DNA from 3 places in the Streptomyces sp. NPDC091972 genome. Region 1 is predicted to be linked to each of the others. Evidence: riboswitches for the same ligand, from Rfam matches in the RefSeq annotation. Region 1 holds a riboswitch; each other region holds the start of a gene.

Evidence for each region. A riboswitch is a leader RNA that binds a small molecule or an ion and turns the genes downstream of it on or off. The one in region 1 is predicted to bind cobalamin.
Region 2: another riboswitch for cobalamin. It lies ahead of ACIQJT_RS12820 (cobalamin biosynthesis protein); the one in region 1 lies ahead of ACIQJT_RS15650 (prenyltransferase/squalene oxidase repeat-containing protein).
Region 3: another riboswitch for cobalamin. It lies ahead of ACIQJT_RS17260 (HoxN/HupN/NixA family nickel/cobalt transporter); the one in region 1 lies ahead of ACIQJT_RS15650 (prenyltransferase/squalene oxidase repeat-containing protein).

What each region holds. Positions count from the first base shown of each region.
Region 1 is NZ_JBIVSV010000004.1:670,465-675,147, forward strand. It holds gene ACIQJT_RS15640 (aldehyde dehydrogenase) at 1-998, opposite strand, end outside; gene ACIQJT_RS15645 (MBL fold metallo-hydrolase) at 1,167-2,192, shown strand; cobalamin riboswitch at 2,251-2,378, shown strand; gene ACIQJT_RS15650 (prenyltransferase/squalene oxidase repeat-containing protein) at 2,496-3,677, shown strand; gene ACIQJT_RS15655 (SCO2322 family protein) at 3,674-4,303, shown strand; gene ACIQJT_RS15660 (energy-coupling factor transporter transmembrane component T) at 4,293-4,683, shown strand, end outside.
Region 2 is NZ_JBIVSV010000004.1:59,711-64,393, forward strand. It holds gene ACIQJT_RS12800 (class II aldolase/adducin family protein) at 1-161, opposite strand, end outside; gene ACIQJT_RS12805 (lysozyme) at 309-1,037, shown strand; gene ACIQJT_RS12810 (anion permease) at 1,191-2,429, shown strand; gene ACIQJT_RS12815 (hypothetical protein) at 2,456-2,677, shown strand; cobalamin riboswitch at 2,808-2,951, shown strand; gene ACIQJT_RS12820 (cobalamin biosynthesis protein) at 3,049-3,990, shown strand; gene ACIQJT_RS12825 (cobyric acid synthase) at 3,987-4,683, shown strand, end outside.
Region 3 is NZ_JBIVSV010000005.1:334,520-339,202, reverse strand. It holds gene ACIQJT_RS17265 (nucleoside hydrolase) at 1-593, shown strand, start outside; gene ACIQJT_RS17260 (HoxN/HupN/NixA family nickel/cobalt transporter) at 610-1,701, opposite strand; cobalamin riboswitch at 1,730-1,935, opposite strand; gene ACIQJT_RS17255 (metalloregulator ArsR/SmtB family transcription factor) at 2,017-2,364, shown strand; gene ACIQJT_RS17250 (hypothetical protein) at 2,434-3,219, shown strand; gene ACIQJT_RS17245 (GAF and ANTAR domain-containing protein) at 3,236-4,174, opposite strand; gene ACIQJT_RS17240 (hypothetical protein) at 4,528-4,683, opposite strand, start outside.

The sequences.
Region 1 (4,683 bases):
CGTTCGGCGACCAGGGGTCCGACCTGGGTCGCCGGGTCGAGCGGGTCGCCGACGACCAGGGAACTCGCCGCCGCGGCCAGGGCTTCGGCGAACTCGTCGTAGCGGGAGCGGGGCAGCAGGATGCGGGTCTGGGCCACGCAGGCCTGTCCGTTGTTCATCCAGGCGGACGGGACGATCCCGGCGACGGCCGCCTCCACGTCCGCGTCCGGGAGGACCACGGCCGCCGACTTCCCGCCCAACTCCAGTGTCACGCGCGTGAGGTTGCGGGCGGCGACCTCCATCACGCGCTTGCCCGCGCCCACCGAGCCGGTGAAGGAGACCTTGTCGATCCCCGGGTGCCCCACCAGGTACTCGCTGACCTCGCGGTCGGCCGGGAGGATGGACAGGACCCCCTCCGGCAGTCCGGCCTCCCTGGTGATCTCGGCCAGGATGTAGGCGTCCAGCGGTGACTCGGGCGACGGCTTGAGCACCACCGTGCAGCCGGTGAGCAGCGCGGGCGCGAGCTTGGCGGCGGCCACGAACTGCGGGACGTTCCACGGCACCACTGCCGCCACCACCCCGACCGGCTCGCGGCGCACGAGGATGCGGCCGAGGACTCCGTCGCGCCGCTCCTCGTAGGTGAAGTTCCGGGCGACCGTGATCGCCGAGTCCCAGACCATCATCGCGCCGAGGGCCTGCGCGAGGACGCTCCAGGAGTACGGCGAGCCGTTCTCGGAGGAGATCACGCGGGCGATCTCCTCGTGCCGTACCGCGATGGCGTCCTTGATCCTGGTGACGACCTCGATGCGCTCGTCGAGCGTCATCTGCGGCCAGGGGCCCTCGTCGAAGGCGGTGCGGGCGGCGGCGACGGCCGCGTCCACGTCCGCCCGGGAGGCGTGCGGCACCCGTCCGATGACCTCCTGGGTGTGCGGGGAGATGACCTCGATGACGTCCTCGCCCAGGGGGTCGGTCAACTCCCCGCCGATGAACAGCTGTCCGTGTTCCACGAGCTCGGTCATGGCGAACGCCTCCCAGGGGCGGCTTGCTGACGAACCATCAGATACGGAACTGATACCAGTTCCCCTCCGAGGAGTCCACGGGCCGTGCGCCGCACGCATTGGTGACCTCGGGCTACCGTCGAAACCCGTTCTAGTTATAGTGGCCGGAACGCGGTGATTGGGGAACTCATGGCGCAGGTGCACGACCATGGCGGCGGCGTACGGTCCGTGCGGGTGCCCATCCCCGACAACCCCCTCGGCCACACCCTCGTCTACGTCGTCGACACCGACCGGGGTCCGGTGCTGGTGGACACCGGCTGGGACGACCCGGCCTCCTGGGACACCCTCGCCGAGGGGCTGACGGCGTGCGGGACCGGCGCCGGCGAGATCCACGGCGTCGTCGTCACCCACCACCACCCCGACCACCACGGCCTCTCCGGGCAGGTGCGCGAGGTCTCCGGCGCCTGGATCGCGATGCACGCGGCGGACTCCGCGATCGTGCGGCGCACCCGGGAGACCCGGGCCGAGCGCTGGTTCACCTACATGACGGCCAAGCTGGTGGCCGCGGGCGCCCCCGAAGAGCACGTGGCCCCCCTGCGCACCACCCGCCGTCGCCAACTCCCGGGCTTCTCCCCCGCGTTGCCGGACCGCGAGATCGTCCCCGGTGAACTGCTCGACCTGCCCGGCCGCAGGCTCCGGGCGATCTGGACGCCCGGACACACCCCGGGTCATGTGTGCCTGCACCTGGAGGAGGAGCACCCGGCCCGGCTCCCCGGCCGCGGGCGGCTGTTCTCCGGCGACCACCTGCTGCCCGAGATCACCCCGCACATCGGCCTGTACGAGGACCCCGACGACGCCACCGTGACCGACCCCCTCGGCGACTACCTCGACTCCCTGGAGCGGATCGGCCGCCTCGCCCCCGCCGAGGTCCTCCCCGCCCACCAGCACGTCTTCACCGACGCGAGCGCACGGGTCCGGGAACTGCTCGCCCACCACGAGGAACGCCTCACCGGCCTGCGCTCCCTGCTCGCCGAACCCCTCACCCCCTGGCAGCTCGCCGAGCGCATGGAGTGGAACCGGCCCTGGGAGCAGATCCCTCACGGGTCGAGGAACATCGCGGTCTCGGAGGCCGAGGCGCATCTGCGGCGGCTGGTGAAGCTGGGGCGGGCGGAGGCGGTGCCGGGGAGTGATCCGGTGACGTACGTGGCGGCCTGAGGCAGGCAGGCCGGGACCCCCTGCCGCACGCCCAGGCGGCTCCCGGGCGCTTCGCTACGGGCGAGTACAGTGGCCGGGTCGTCATCACACCCGTACGGGGGAAAGCCGGTGCAATTCCGGCGCTGACCCGCAACCGTGAACCGCCTCCCGGCGGTGAGCCGGACTGCCCCGCACGGTTCGTGACCGGCTCACGCGCATCGGCGACCGGCCGGTGCGGGCACCGTCGAGGTATACGGAGCCGAGCCGCCCGGGGGTCCTCCCGTGCTGCCCGGCTCTCCGCAGGGAGAAGGGCATCCGCCGATCATGAACGTCCGCCGCAGCGCCGCCGTCCTGGCCGCCACCGTCGTGATCGGCACGGCCGCACCCGCCGTCGCCGCCTCACCATCCCCTTCACCGTCCCTGCCCGCCGGGCTGTACGGCAGCGGCGACCCCACCTACGACGGGGTCTGGCGGCAGTCGTTCGCACTCATCGCCCTGCACCGGGCGCACGCGGAGCCCGCGGCCGCGGCCGTCGCCTGGCTGGCCGGGCAGCAGTGCGAGAACGGTGCGTTCCCGGCCTACCGGGCGAACCCGGCCAAGGCCTGCGACGCCAAGCTGACGGTCGACACCAACAGCACGGCCGCGGCCGCCCAGGCCCTGTCCGCGGTCGGCGGGCACGGCACCGCGGTCACGAAGGCGGTGAACTGGCTGAAGTCCGTCCAGAACAAGGACGGCGGCTGGGGCTTCGCCCCCGGCGGGGCCAGCGACGCCAACTCGACGTCCGTGGTCATCGGCGCGCTCGCCACCCAGGACGTCCCCGTCTCCGAGGTCCGCGCCGGCGCGAAGTCGCCCTACGACGCCCTGCTGAAGCTGTCCCTGCCGTGTGCCGACGGAGGCGCGTTCGCCTACCAGCCGGACAAGAAGGGCGAGCTCCGTGCCAACGCGGACGCGACGGCGGCGGCTGTCGTCGCCGCGCACGGAACCGGGCCGCTGACGGCGAAGGCCGGCACCCCGAGCGGGAGCGCCTGCGCCGACGCGCCGGACCTCACCCCCGCGAGGGCCGCGGCCAACGGAGCGTCCTTCCTCGCCGAGGCGGTCGCGAAGGACGGCCATCTGAAGTCCGCCCTCCCCGGTGCCGAGGACCAGCCCGACTACGGCAACACGGCGGACGCGGTCGTCGCACTCGCCGTACAGGGCGGTCCCGAGGCCGCACGGGGGCCCCTGACCTGGCTGGAGCGGAACTCCGCGAAGTGGGCCCGGCAGAACGGCCCGGCGGCCTACGCCCAGCTGATCCTCGCCGCCGAGACGGCCGGCGCCGACCCGAGCGACTTCGGCGGCACCGACCTGGTGAAGCAGCTGACCGCGACGGGACCGGCGCCGGAAACCGCGTCCCAGGACGAGGACGACTCCGGCCCCTCCGTGTGGTGGACGGTCGGCGCGGGGCTCGCCGCCGGCGCGGGCATCGGCTTCCTGCTCAGCAGCCGCAACAAGAGGAAGCAGCCGTGACCCGCCGGGCCGTCCTCCTCGCCCTCCTGACCGGCCTCCTCCTCGCCGGCGCGAACCCGGCCCACGCCACCGGCTACCGCTACTGGTCCTTCTGGGACCGCACCGGGACGGCCTGGGCCTACGCCACCCAGGGCCCCTCGACCGCGGTGCCCTCCGACGGAGACGTCCAGGGCTTCCGCTTCGCCGTGAGCGAGGACTCCGCGGACGCGGCGAAGCCGCGCGGGCCGGCGTCGTTCGCGCGGATCTGCGCGGACACGCCCGCGCGGGACGGCCGTAAGCGCGTGGCCCTGGTCCTCGACTTCGGAACGGCCGCGGACGCCCCGTCCGGCGAGACACCCCCGGCGGGCCGCACCGCGTGCGCGTCGGTGCCCCGGGACGCGACCACGGCAGAGGCTCTGGCATCGGTCGCCGAACCCCTCCGGTACAACGCGAACGCCCTGTTGTGCGCGGTCTCGGGGTATCCGAGGACGGGATGCGGGGAGCCGGTCGCGGAGAAGGGGACCGGTGCGAGGAGGAGCGCGTCGGACTCCGGCCCGTCCGTTGGCCTGTTCGCCGGGGTGGGAGCGGTCGCGGTCCTGGGAGCGGCTGCGGTGTGGCAGGCGAGGCGGCGCAGGAATGCCCCGTAGCGCACCCGTCCCGTCCGCGCCCCTGCACCCCGGCGCGTGGTGGCTCTGGTCCCTCTCCCTCGGGATCGCGGCCACCCGCACCACCAACCCGCTCCTGCTCGCCCTCCTCCTCGTCGTCTCCGCCTACGTGGTGGCGACCTGCCGCCGCGCGACCCCCTGGTCCCACTCGTACGCCGCGTTCCTGAAGCTCGGCCTCGCCGTCCTCCTCGTCCGGCTCCTCTTCACGATCGTGCTCGGCTCCCCGGTCCCGGGCAGCCACGTGCTCGTCACCCTCCCCGAACTCCCCCTGCCCGACTGGGCGCAGGGCATCCGCCTGGGCGGCCGGGTCACCACGGAGTCCCTGGTCTTCGCCCTCTACGACGGCCTCAGGCTGGCCACCC
Region 2 (4,683 bases), 610 kb from region 1:
TCCCCGACGCGTACCGAGACGTTGCCGGAGGTGCCGACGACCAGTCCGTCGGTGACCGTACGGCGGGCCGTGTCGACCAACTCGCCCCAGGCGTCCGCCTCCTCGGGCCGCACCTCTCGCGTGCCGTTCCGTCCCTCTTGATCCTGCCCTCGCTCAGCCATGCCGTGATCCTGCCAGCCGGGGCGCCGGGCCGTCGCGGGGCCGGGGCTTCGCCCCTCTTGTGCGGCTTGGCCGGGAATGGACCGTAATTCGACGATCTTCCAGTAGCCTCTGGACTTTGTCGCACACGACGCCATTTCGGGGGACACATGGCCCGTGACCGCAGGAACGCCCTGGCCCTTGCCCTGGTCCTGCTCGCCGTCGGAGGCGTGGCGCTCGCCGGGTCGCCCGCCCCGGCGGCGGACCTGCCCAGGGGGCACGACGTCTCCTCGCACCAGAAGAACGTCGACTGGCGGAAGGCCAGAGCCAAGGGCGCCCGGTTCGTGTACGTCAAGGCGACCGAGTCGACCGACTACCGCAACCCGCGCTTCGGACAGCAGTACAACGGGGCGCGCGAGGCGGGCATCATCCGCGGGGCGTACCACTTCGCGCTGCCGGACAGGTCGTCGGGCAGGGCGCAGGCCGCGTACTTCGTGCGCAACGGCGGCGCCTGGTCGGCGGACGGCTGGACGCTGCCGCCCGCGCTGGACGTCGAGTACAACCCGTACGACAGGAAGCACAAGTGCTACGGCCTGAGCAGGGCGAGGATGGTCGGCTGGATCCGGTCGTTCAGCGAGGAGGTCGAGCGGCTCACCGGTCGCCGGCCGGTGATCTACACGACCGCCCACTGGTGGAACGCCTGCACGGGCGGCAGCGGCGCCTTCGCCGGGGATCACGCGTTGTGGATGGCACGCTACGGGTCGGACCCGGGCGCGCTGCCCGGCGGGTGGTCCTACTGGACCATCTGGCAGTACGACAACAGCGGCAGCCTGCCGGGTGACCAGAATCTCTTCAACGGGTCGGCGCGGCAGCTGAAGAGGTTCGCCGCCGGGGCCTAGCCATGGGGCGCCTGGGGCGCACGGGGGCCGCGGGGTTCGGCAAAGCCATAGCCGAAGATTCCGGTCACCATGCGGCCCGCCTCAGTTCACCTTCCGTTCATCCAGGTTACTTACCTTCAACATGCCAATGACCTCGAACGATTGCCTGGGTAAATGGAAAACTTCTCGCTGATCCTCGCGATTGTGGTCGTCACCGCACTCGCGTTCGATTTCACGAACGGTTTTCACGACACCGCCAACGCGATGGCCACCACCATCTCGACCGGTGCGCTCAAGCCCAAGGTCGCGGTGGCCATGTCCGCCGTGCTGAACCTTGTGGGCGCCTTCCTCTCGGTGGAGGTCGCCAACACGATCTCCAAGGGTCTCGTCGACGAGACCGGCATCCGTCCCGAGGTCATCTTCGCCGCCCTGGTCGGCGCGATCCTCTGGAACCTGCTGACCTGGCTGGTGGGACTGCCCTCCAGCTCCTCGCACGCCCTCATGGGCGGTCTGATCGGCGCCACCATCGCCTCGGCCGGCTTCGGCGCGGTGCACGGCGACGCGCTCGTCACCAAGGTCCTGATCCCGGCGGTCGCCGCGCCGATCGTCGCGGGCGTCGCCGCCATGCTGGCCACCCGGCTCTCCTACTCGCTGGGCAAGAAGGCCGACGGCAAGGCCGCCGCGAAGGGCTACCGCACCGGCCAGATCGCCTCGGCCGGCCTGGTCTCGCTCGCCCACGGCACCAACGACGCGCAGAAGACGATGGGCATCATCACCCTCGCCCTGGTCGCCGGCGGCGCCGTCGCCCCCGACTCCGACCCGCCCACCTGGGTCATCCTCTCCGCGGGTCTGGCCATCGCGCTCGGCACCTACCTCGGCGGCTGGCGCATCATCCGCACCATGGGCAAGGGCCTGACCGACCTCCAGCCGCAGCAGGGCTTCGCCGCCCAGACCAGCGCGGCCACCGTCATCCTGGCCTCCTCCCACCTCGGCTTCTCCCTCTCCACCACGCACTCCGTCTCCGGTTCGGTGATGGGCGCGGGCCTCGGCCGCAAGGGCGGGGTCGTGCGGTGGTCCACGGCCACCCGGATGTTCGTGGCCTGGGGGCTGACGCTGCCGGCGGCGGCCCTGGTGGGTGCCCTGGCCGAGTCGGTCACCGACCTCGGTGACTGGGGCACGGCGATCGTGGCGGTCTTCCTCGTCGCCTCCAGCGCGGCGATCTGGAAGATCTCGCGGCGCGAGGTCGTGGACGCGTCGAACGTCAACGAGACCGACGAGCCGGCCGGCGTGGTGACCACGGCGATCGCCGCCGTGATCCCGCCGCCCGCGGGCCCCGTGGCCGAGGAACTCACCGCCACGATCCCGGCCCCGCCCGCCACGACGGAACCGGCAGCCCCGCCGGCCGCCGTCTGAGCCCGCAGTACTAAGGAAGCCTCACCATGCAGATCGACTGGGAAGCACTCGGCTCCGTCTTCGGCGTCAGCCTCGTCGTCACCGTGGGCCTCGTGGCCCTGTTCACCCTCGGCATCATGGGCCTCTCCCGCCAGGAGCGGGCCACGGCCCAGGGCGGCTCGGCGATCCTCGCGGTCACCGGCGCCTACGCCTGCTTCGCGGCGTGCGCGGCTGCGGTGGCCTACGGGATCCATCTGATCGTGGCCTGACGGCACTCCCGTCACTCGACGGCCGGGCGGGCACGGAACCTCGGTTTCCGTGCCCGCCCGGCCGTCTTCCGTGACCGGCGGTGTGGGGTTCTGCACACTCCCCCGCCGCAGGTCAACAGCAAGTTGACGGGTCTTGAAGGCCCGTGGTGGACTGCCGGAGCCATATACGGCGGCAGGAGAGGAAGCCGGTGCGAATCCGGCGCGGTCCCGCCACTGTCACCGGGGTAGACACCCCCGGGAGCCAGGAACTCTCGCCGCCGGACTCGTCGAACCAGGGCGTGGACACCCTGAGTGAGGACATGACGCGATGCTCGCCTGCCGATCGACCAGCAGTACCAGGCACCTGAACGACCCCGCGATCGGCTGACCCGATGCGAGCCGATCGCGTTTTCGCGTACGGCGCCGCCGCCGGCCTGATCGGTGACCTCCTGCTCGGCGATCCCCGTCGCGGGCACCCGGTCGCCGCGTTCGGGCGGGCCGCCGGGGCCGTGGAGCGGGTGCTGTGGCGGGACCACCGGGGGTGGGGCGCACTGCACACCGCCGTGTGCGTGGGAGGCGCGGTGGCGCTCGGCGCCGCCGCGGAGCATGCCGTACGTCCCTCCCGTGCCGCCTCCGTCGCCCTCACCGGCGCCGCCACCTGGGCCGTCGTGGGCGGGACTTCGCTGGTGCGGGAGGCCCGGGGCATCGGGCGCGCGCTGGAGGCCGGGGACGTCGAGGCGGCCCGGGACCGGCTGCCCCATCTGTGCGGGCGCGACCCGCAGGCCCTGGACGCCGACGGGATCGCCCGCGCGGTCGTGGAGTCCGTCGCCGAGAACACCTCCGACGCCGTCGTGGGCGCCCTGGTGTGGGGAGCCGTCGGCGGGGTGCCGGGGCTGCTCGGGTTCCGGGCCGTGAACACGCTGGACGCCATGGTGGGGCACAAGTCGTCCCGGTACCGGCGTTTCGGGTGGGCCTCCGCCCGGCTCGACGACCTCGCCGGATGGCCGGGGGCGCGGCTGACCGCCGTACTCGCCGCTCTCGCCGGGGACGATCCCCGGGGTGCCGTCGCGGCCTGGCGCAAGGACGCGCACCGGCATCCGAGTCCCAACGCCGGGCCCGTGGAAGCCTCGTTCGCGGGGGCGCTGGGCGTCCGGCTCGGGGGGACATTGTCGTACGCGGGGCGGGTCGAGCACCGGCCGGTGCTGCACGGGGAGGGGCGGGCCGTCGCCCCGTACGACATCGAGCGCGCGGCGCGGCTGTCGCGGCGCGTCGGGCTGCTCGCGCTCGGCGTCGGTGTCGCCGCGCGGGCCTTCGTGAAGGGGCGCAGCGCATGACGGGCGGAGGACTTCTCGTCGCCGGTACCACCTCCGACGCCGGCAAGAGTGTCGTCACGGCCGGGATCTGCCGGTGGCTGGTGCGGCAGGGGGTGAAGGTCGCGCCGTTCAAGGCGCAGAACATGTCCCTCAACTCGTTCGTGACGCGGGAGGGCGCCGAGATCGGGCGGGCCCAGGCCATGCAGGCGCAGGCCTGCCGGATCGAGCCGACCGCGCTGATGAACCCCGTGCTGCTCAAGCCCGGTGGCGAGCAGAGCAGTCAGGTCGTGCTGCTCGGGAAGCCGGTCGGCGAGCTGAGCGCCCGCGGGTACCACGGGGGGCGGCAGCAGAAGCTCCTGGGAACCGTGCTCGACTGTCTCGCCGAGCTGCGGGGCACGTATGACGCGGTGATCTGTGAGGGGGCCGGGAGTCCGGCCGAGATCAACCTCCGGCGGACCGACATCGTCAACATGGGGATCGCCCGCAATGCCCGCATTCCGGTGCTTGTCGTCGGGGACATCGACCGCGGTGGGGTCTTCGCCTCCTTCTTCGGGACCGTCGCGCTGCTCAGTCCCGAGGATCAGGCACTCGTCGCCGGGTTCCTGGTGAACAAGTTCCGGGGGGACGTCTCGCTGCTGGAGCCGGGACTGGACATGCTCCACGGGCTGACCGGGCGGCACACCTACGGCGTGCTGCCCTTCCGGCACGGTCTCG
Region 3 (4,683 bases), on a different contig from region 1:
TCGTGCCGACCGCCCCGCTCACCAACATCGCGCTGCTCCTGCGCACGCACCCCGAGGTGGTGCGCAACATCGAGCGGATCGTGTTCATGGGCGGCGCGGTGGCGACCGGGAACGCCACGCCGGTCGCGGAGTTCAACGTCTGGCACGACCCCGAGGCGGCCGCGGTCCTGCTCACCGCCGGAGTGCCGATCACGATGTACGGCCTGGACGTCTTCCAGCAGGTCCTGGTGCCGGCCGCCGACGTCCAGCGGCTGCGCGCGAGCGCGGAGCCGTCCCTGCGCATGGCCGGCGAACTCCTCGCCCACCGCGACCCCGCCACCTCCGGCGACCCCACGCCCACGGGCGGCCTCGGCGACGCGGGCGCGGTGTGCGCGGTCGTCGACCCGGAGGGCCTGACCACCGAACTGCTGCCGGTGGAGGTGAGCCTGGCCCCGGGACCGACCCGCGGCCAGACCGTCGTCGACCGCCGCCCGCGTCCCGGCGAGTCCGAGATCCACGAGGGCGAGCGCGAAGTCACCCTCGTCGACGTGGGGTTGGCCGTCGACGTGGAGCGGTACGTGAAGCTGTGGCTGACGGCGGTGGAGGGGGTCTAGCGGCCGGTCCGGCGCCTCAGGAGCCGCTGACACCCCAGCGCTGCTCCACCTTCGCGAGCCGCCAGTAGGCGATCGCCGCCGCCCACACCACCACGAACAGGCCGACGATGACGTAGCCGACGTTGTCGAGGTCGATGTCGGCGATCCAGGTGGTGAGGGCGTCGGTGAGATCGAGCTTGTCGTGCAGGACGCCGACGAGCTCGATCGTGCCGATGAAGAAGGCGACCGCGATGGACAGGCCGGTGATGGCGAGGTTGTAGAAGACCTTGCGGACGGGGTTCGAGAAGGCCCACTGGTAGGCGAAGTTCATGAACGTCCCGTCGAGGGTGTCGAACAGGCTCATCCCGGCGGCGAACAGGAGGGGGAGGCAGAGGATCGCGTACCAGGGCAGTCCGGCCGCCGCGCCCGACCCGGCCATCACCATCAGCGTGACCTCGGTGGCGGTGTCGAAGCCGAGCCCGAAGAGGAAGCCCAGCGGAAACATCTGCCCCGGCCGGGTGATGGACCTGGTGAGCCGGCCGAGGATCCGGTTCATGAAGCCCCTGGAGTCCAGGTGCTGCTCCAGCTCCTGCTCGTCGTACGACCCCGCCCGCATCGCCCGGAAGACCCTCAGGATGCCCATCAGGGCGACCAGGTTGAGGGCGGCGATGAGGTAGAGGAACGTGCCGGAGATCGTCGTACCGAGAAAGCCGAGGACCTGGTGGGTGCCGGACCCCTCGTTCATGACCTTGCCGGCGAGCTGGGTGCCGCCCGCGATGAGCCCGGCGAGCACCACGACGACGCTGGAGTGCCCGAGCGCGAACCAGAACCCCACCGACACCGGCCGCTTGCCGTCGGCCATCAGCTTGCGGGTGGTGTTGTCGATCGCGGCGATGTGGTCCGCGTCGAAGGCGTGCCGCATGCCGAGGGTGTAGGCGGTGATGCCGAGACCGATGCCGAAGGCCCTGTCGCCGACCTCGTAGTGCCCCGGCACCACGAGCAGGAACAGGATGCCGAAGGCGAGGACGTGCAGCCCGGCTATCGCGGCCATCAGGCCGGCCGTCCTGACGGTGTCCTCGCGCCGCCAGCGGAACTGGCCGGAGACCTCGGGCAGGGCAGGGTCGGTCATACGGTGGTCACTCCAGCACCTCGTGGATGAACGCGTCAGCTGCCGTGGCCGGTCTCCTGGCTTACGGGTCGTGCGTCTCCCTGCCCGCCTTCCCGGCCGATGGTGACGGCCAGTGGCTGTCCCGCGAGGGACGTGGGAGGGAGACTCCCCGATCACAGTGGCGAGGGCCGCACCGGCATGGACCTTTGAGGGGTCGTCACCGGCTTCCCGAGCACCACGGCCCGCCCACCGTAGGCGGGCTCGGGGGTTCCTGCATAGCTGCACGCCTGCGCAGGTATGGAAGATCACACAGGGCCGCCTGCGAGGATGTGCGCCATGCACCTCGTCCCGGCCGACCGAGCCGACCGCCGCACCATCGACGGACACCGGGTGTGCGACGCCATCGCCGCGATCGGCGACCCGGGACACGTCCGCACCTGGTCCGACCGCTTCGCCCTGCTCGCCGACCCCAACCGGCTGTCCCTGCTGCTCGCCCTGCACCGCACCGGCCCGCTGGCCGTCTCCGACCTCGCGATCGCGACCGGCATGAACGACCCGGCCGTGTCCCAGGCGCTGCGGCTGCTGCGGGCGGCCGGGGTGGTGGCGGGCGAGAAGGAGGGACGGGTCGTGCGGTACCGGGTGGTGGACGAGGCGGTGCGGGGGCTGTTGCAGCGGGTGTCCTGAGGACACCCCCCGTAACCCGTACGGACCGGACGGCTGGTGACGTCCCGGCACCCGGTGATCACCTGAAGCATGACCCCGCCCCGCGCCGCCCGCGCCGCCGCCTTCGCCGCCGCCCTCTCCGGGCTCCTGGCCGCCACCGCCTGTTCCGCGCTCTCCACGCCGCCGACCGCCCCGCGGCCCTCGATCACACCGCCCAGCAGCGCGCCGCCGCCGTCGCCGAAGGCGTCCGCCGGCCCGTCCTCGGCCCTCACCGAGGCGATGGCACAGGCCGCGCTCGTCACCGACGCGGACCTCGGCGAGCCCTGGACACCGACCCAGGGGGTGGCCACCTGGCACGACGAGGTGCTGAAGTCGAAGGCCGACCGGCGCGGATGCCAGCGGCTGCTGGACGCCCTGTACGCGGACGAGTTGTTCGGCGCCGACGCCGGGCCCCGCGCGGTCGTCGGGATGGACGACGAGTGGAACGCGGCCCAGATGCGCTACCAGGTGCTCGCACGCCCGCCGGCGGAGATCGACAGGACCCTGGCCTGGCTCAGGAGCCTCCCGCGCACGTGCTCGCAGTTCGCGGCCACCACGACCACGGGAGCGGTCCTCGGGGTGCAGGTCGCCGAGCTGTCCCTGCCCGCGGCGGGGGACGCCCGGCAGGGCCTGCGGGTGCTGCTGACCGGGGAGTCGCCGGACGGCGAGCCGACGACGCTCACCCTGGACGTCGCCGCGCTCCGCGTGGGGCAGGACGCGATCAGTGTGACCAACGGCGGCTTCGGCGAGGTGCAGACGGACGCCACGCAGGCGGCCGTCCGACTGGGCGCCGAACGGCTGGCGGAGGTGCGCAGACAGGGGCGGGTGCAGGTGTGAGCGGTCGGGGGGCTTGTCAGTCCGGGTCGAACCGCTTGCGGTGGCGGACCACGTCGTGCGCCACCTCGAGCGCGCTGCGGCCCTCGGCGAAGGCGTGCGCGCGCAGCCGGGCCAGCGCCTCGTCCGAGCCGACACCGAGCTGCACCATGATCATGCCGACGGCCTGGTAGACCTCGTCGTGCGCGGTGGCCAGGCCGCTCAGCCAGGGGGCGTCGCCCCCGGGGCCGTTCTCCTCCCCCCGGGGCAGGGCCATCAGGGCCACCGTCATGACTCGGGCCACCAGTTCGGCGACGCGCAGCTCGCGCCGGGTGAGTTCCCCGGGGGCCTCGCGGTAGAGGTCGAGGGTGCCCACGCACAGGGTGTCGTTGCCGAGCGGCATCGAGTACACCGCCCGTATCCCGGCGGCGGTGGCCTGCTGGGCGAAGACCGGCCAGCGGACCAGGTCCGGGTCGCAGGTCAGATCGGTGGCGAACACGGCCGCGCCGGCCGCCGCGGCGGCCGTACAGGGCCCGTCCCCCAACGTGGCCTGGAGATCCGACAGCCGGGCGGCGCGGTCGCCGCTGGAGCCGAGCTGGACCGGCACGCCGTTGCTGCGCAGCGACACGCTCGCCCCGGCCACCGGCAGCAGTTCGACGGCGGCCGTGCACAGCCGGCCCGGGATCTCGGCGGGCTCGGCGCCCCGCACCCCGGCCGCGATCACGTCGGCGATCCGCCCCCGGTCCCGCCCCGGCCCGGCTGCGAAGTCGTGGCCGGCCTCAAGCTCAGCCCCCTCGCCCCGGCCCCGATCCCGGCCCGCCCGGCGCCGGTGCTCCGGTCGGCGCGGTCCGTGTCCCGGCGGCGCGAGCGGGCCGGTGCCGTCGGCCGGGGTGGCGAAGGTGCCCGCCTCGCCCGCCGACCCGGGGAACGGCCCGGGCTCGTCCTCGTGGGCGTCGCCGTGGGCGTCCCTGGGCCGCACGGTCACCGCCTCCTTCGGTCAGCGCGGGACTGTCCGTCGTCGGCCCCCGGGCAGAGTCACCGCGAGCGGGGGGCGCCGCCCGTGTTCCTCCCGCCCAGGGGCACCGCCCGGCTACCCCTGGGCCACGGGGCGAAACGCCCGGGACCGGCGAGGCGGCGGGCCCCGGCCGCACGGCAGCCCATGTCGTCCCGCGTGCCCTTCACAGACCGCACGGCGATTCATTACGGTCTTCGATGACGGTCAGGGAGCGGCCGCACCGCGTCCAAGCGTGCCGGGGAACCGCCCCGCGCCCCGCTCCTCCCCTACTCCGCCGGCCCGCCCCGGGCCGTGCCGTGCTCCTCGTCCCCGTCCCGCTACGCCGACCGGGGCGCCTCCCGCCGTCCCGGGCGGGCCGGGGACCTCCGGGAGGACCCCGCGACGGCGCGGGTCCCCACCGGGGCGGTCGCCGTCCCCCAAGAGGACGGCGGCCGCTCCGGCAGCGGGTTCAGCGCTTCTCGTACGGATCGGCC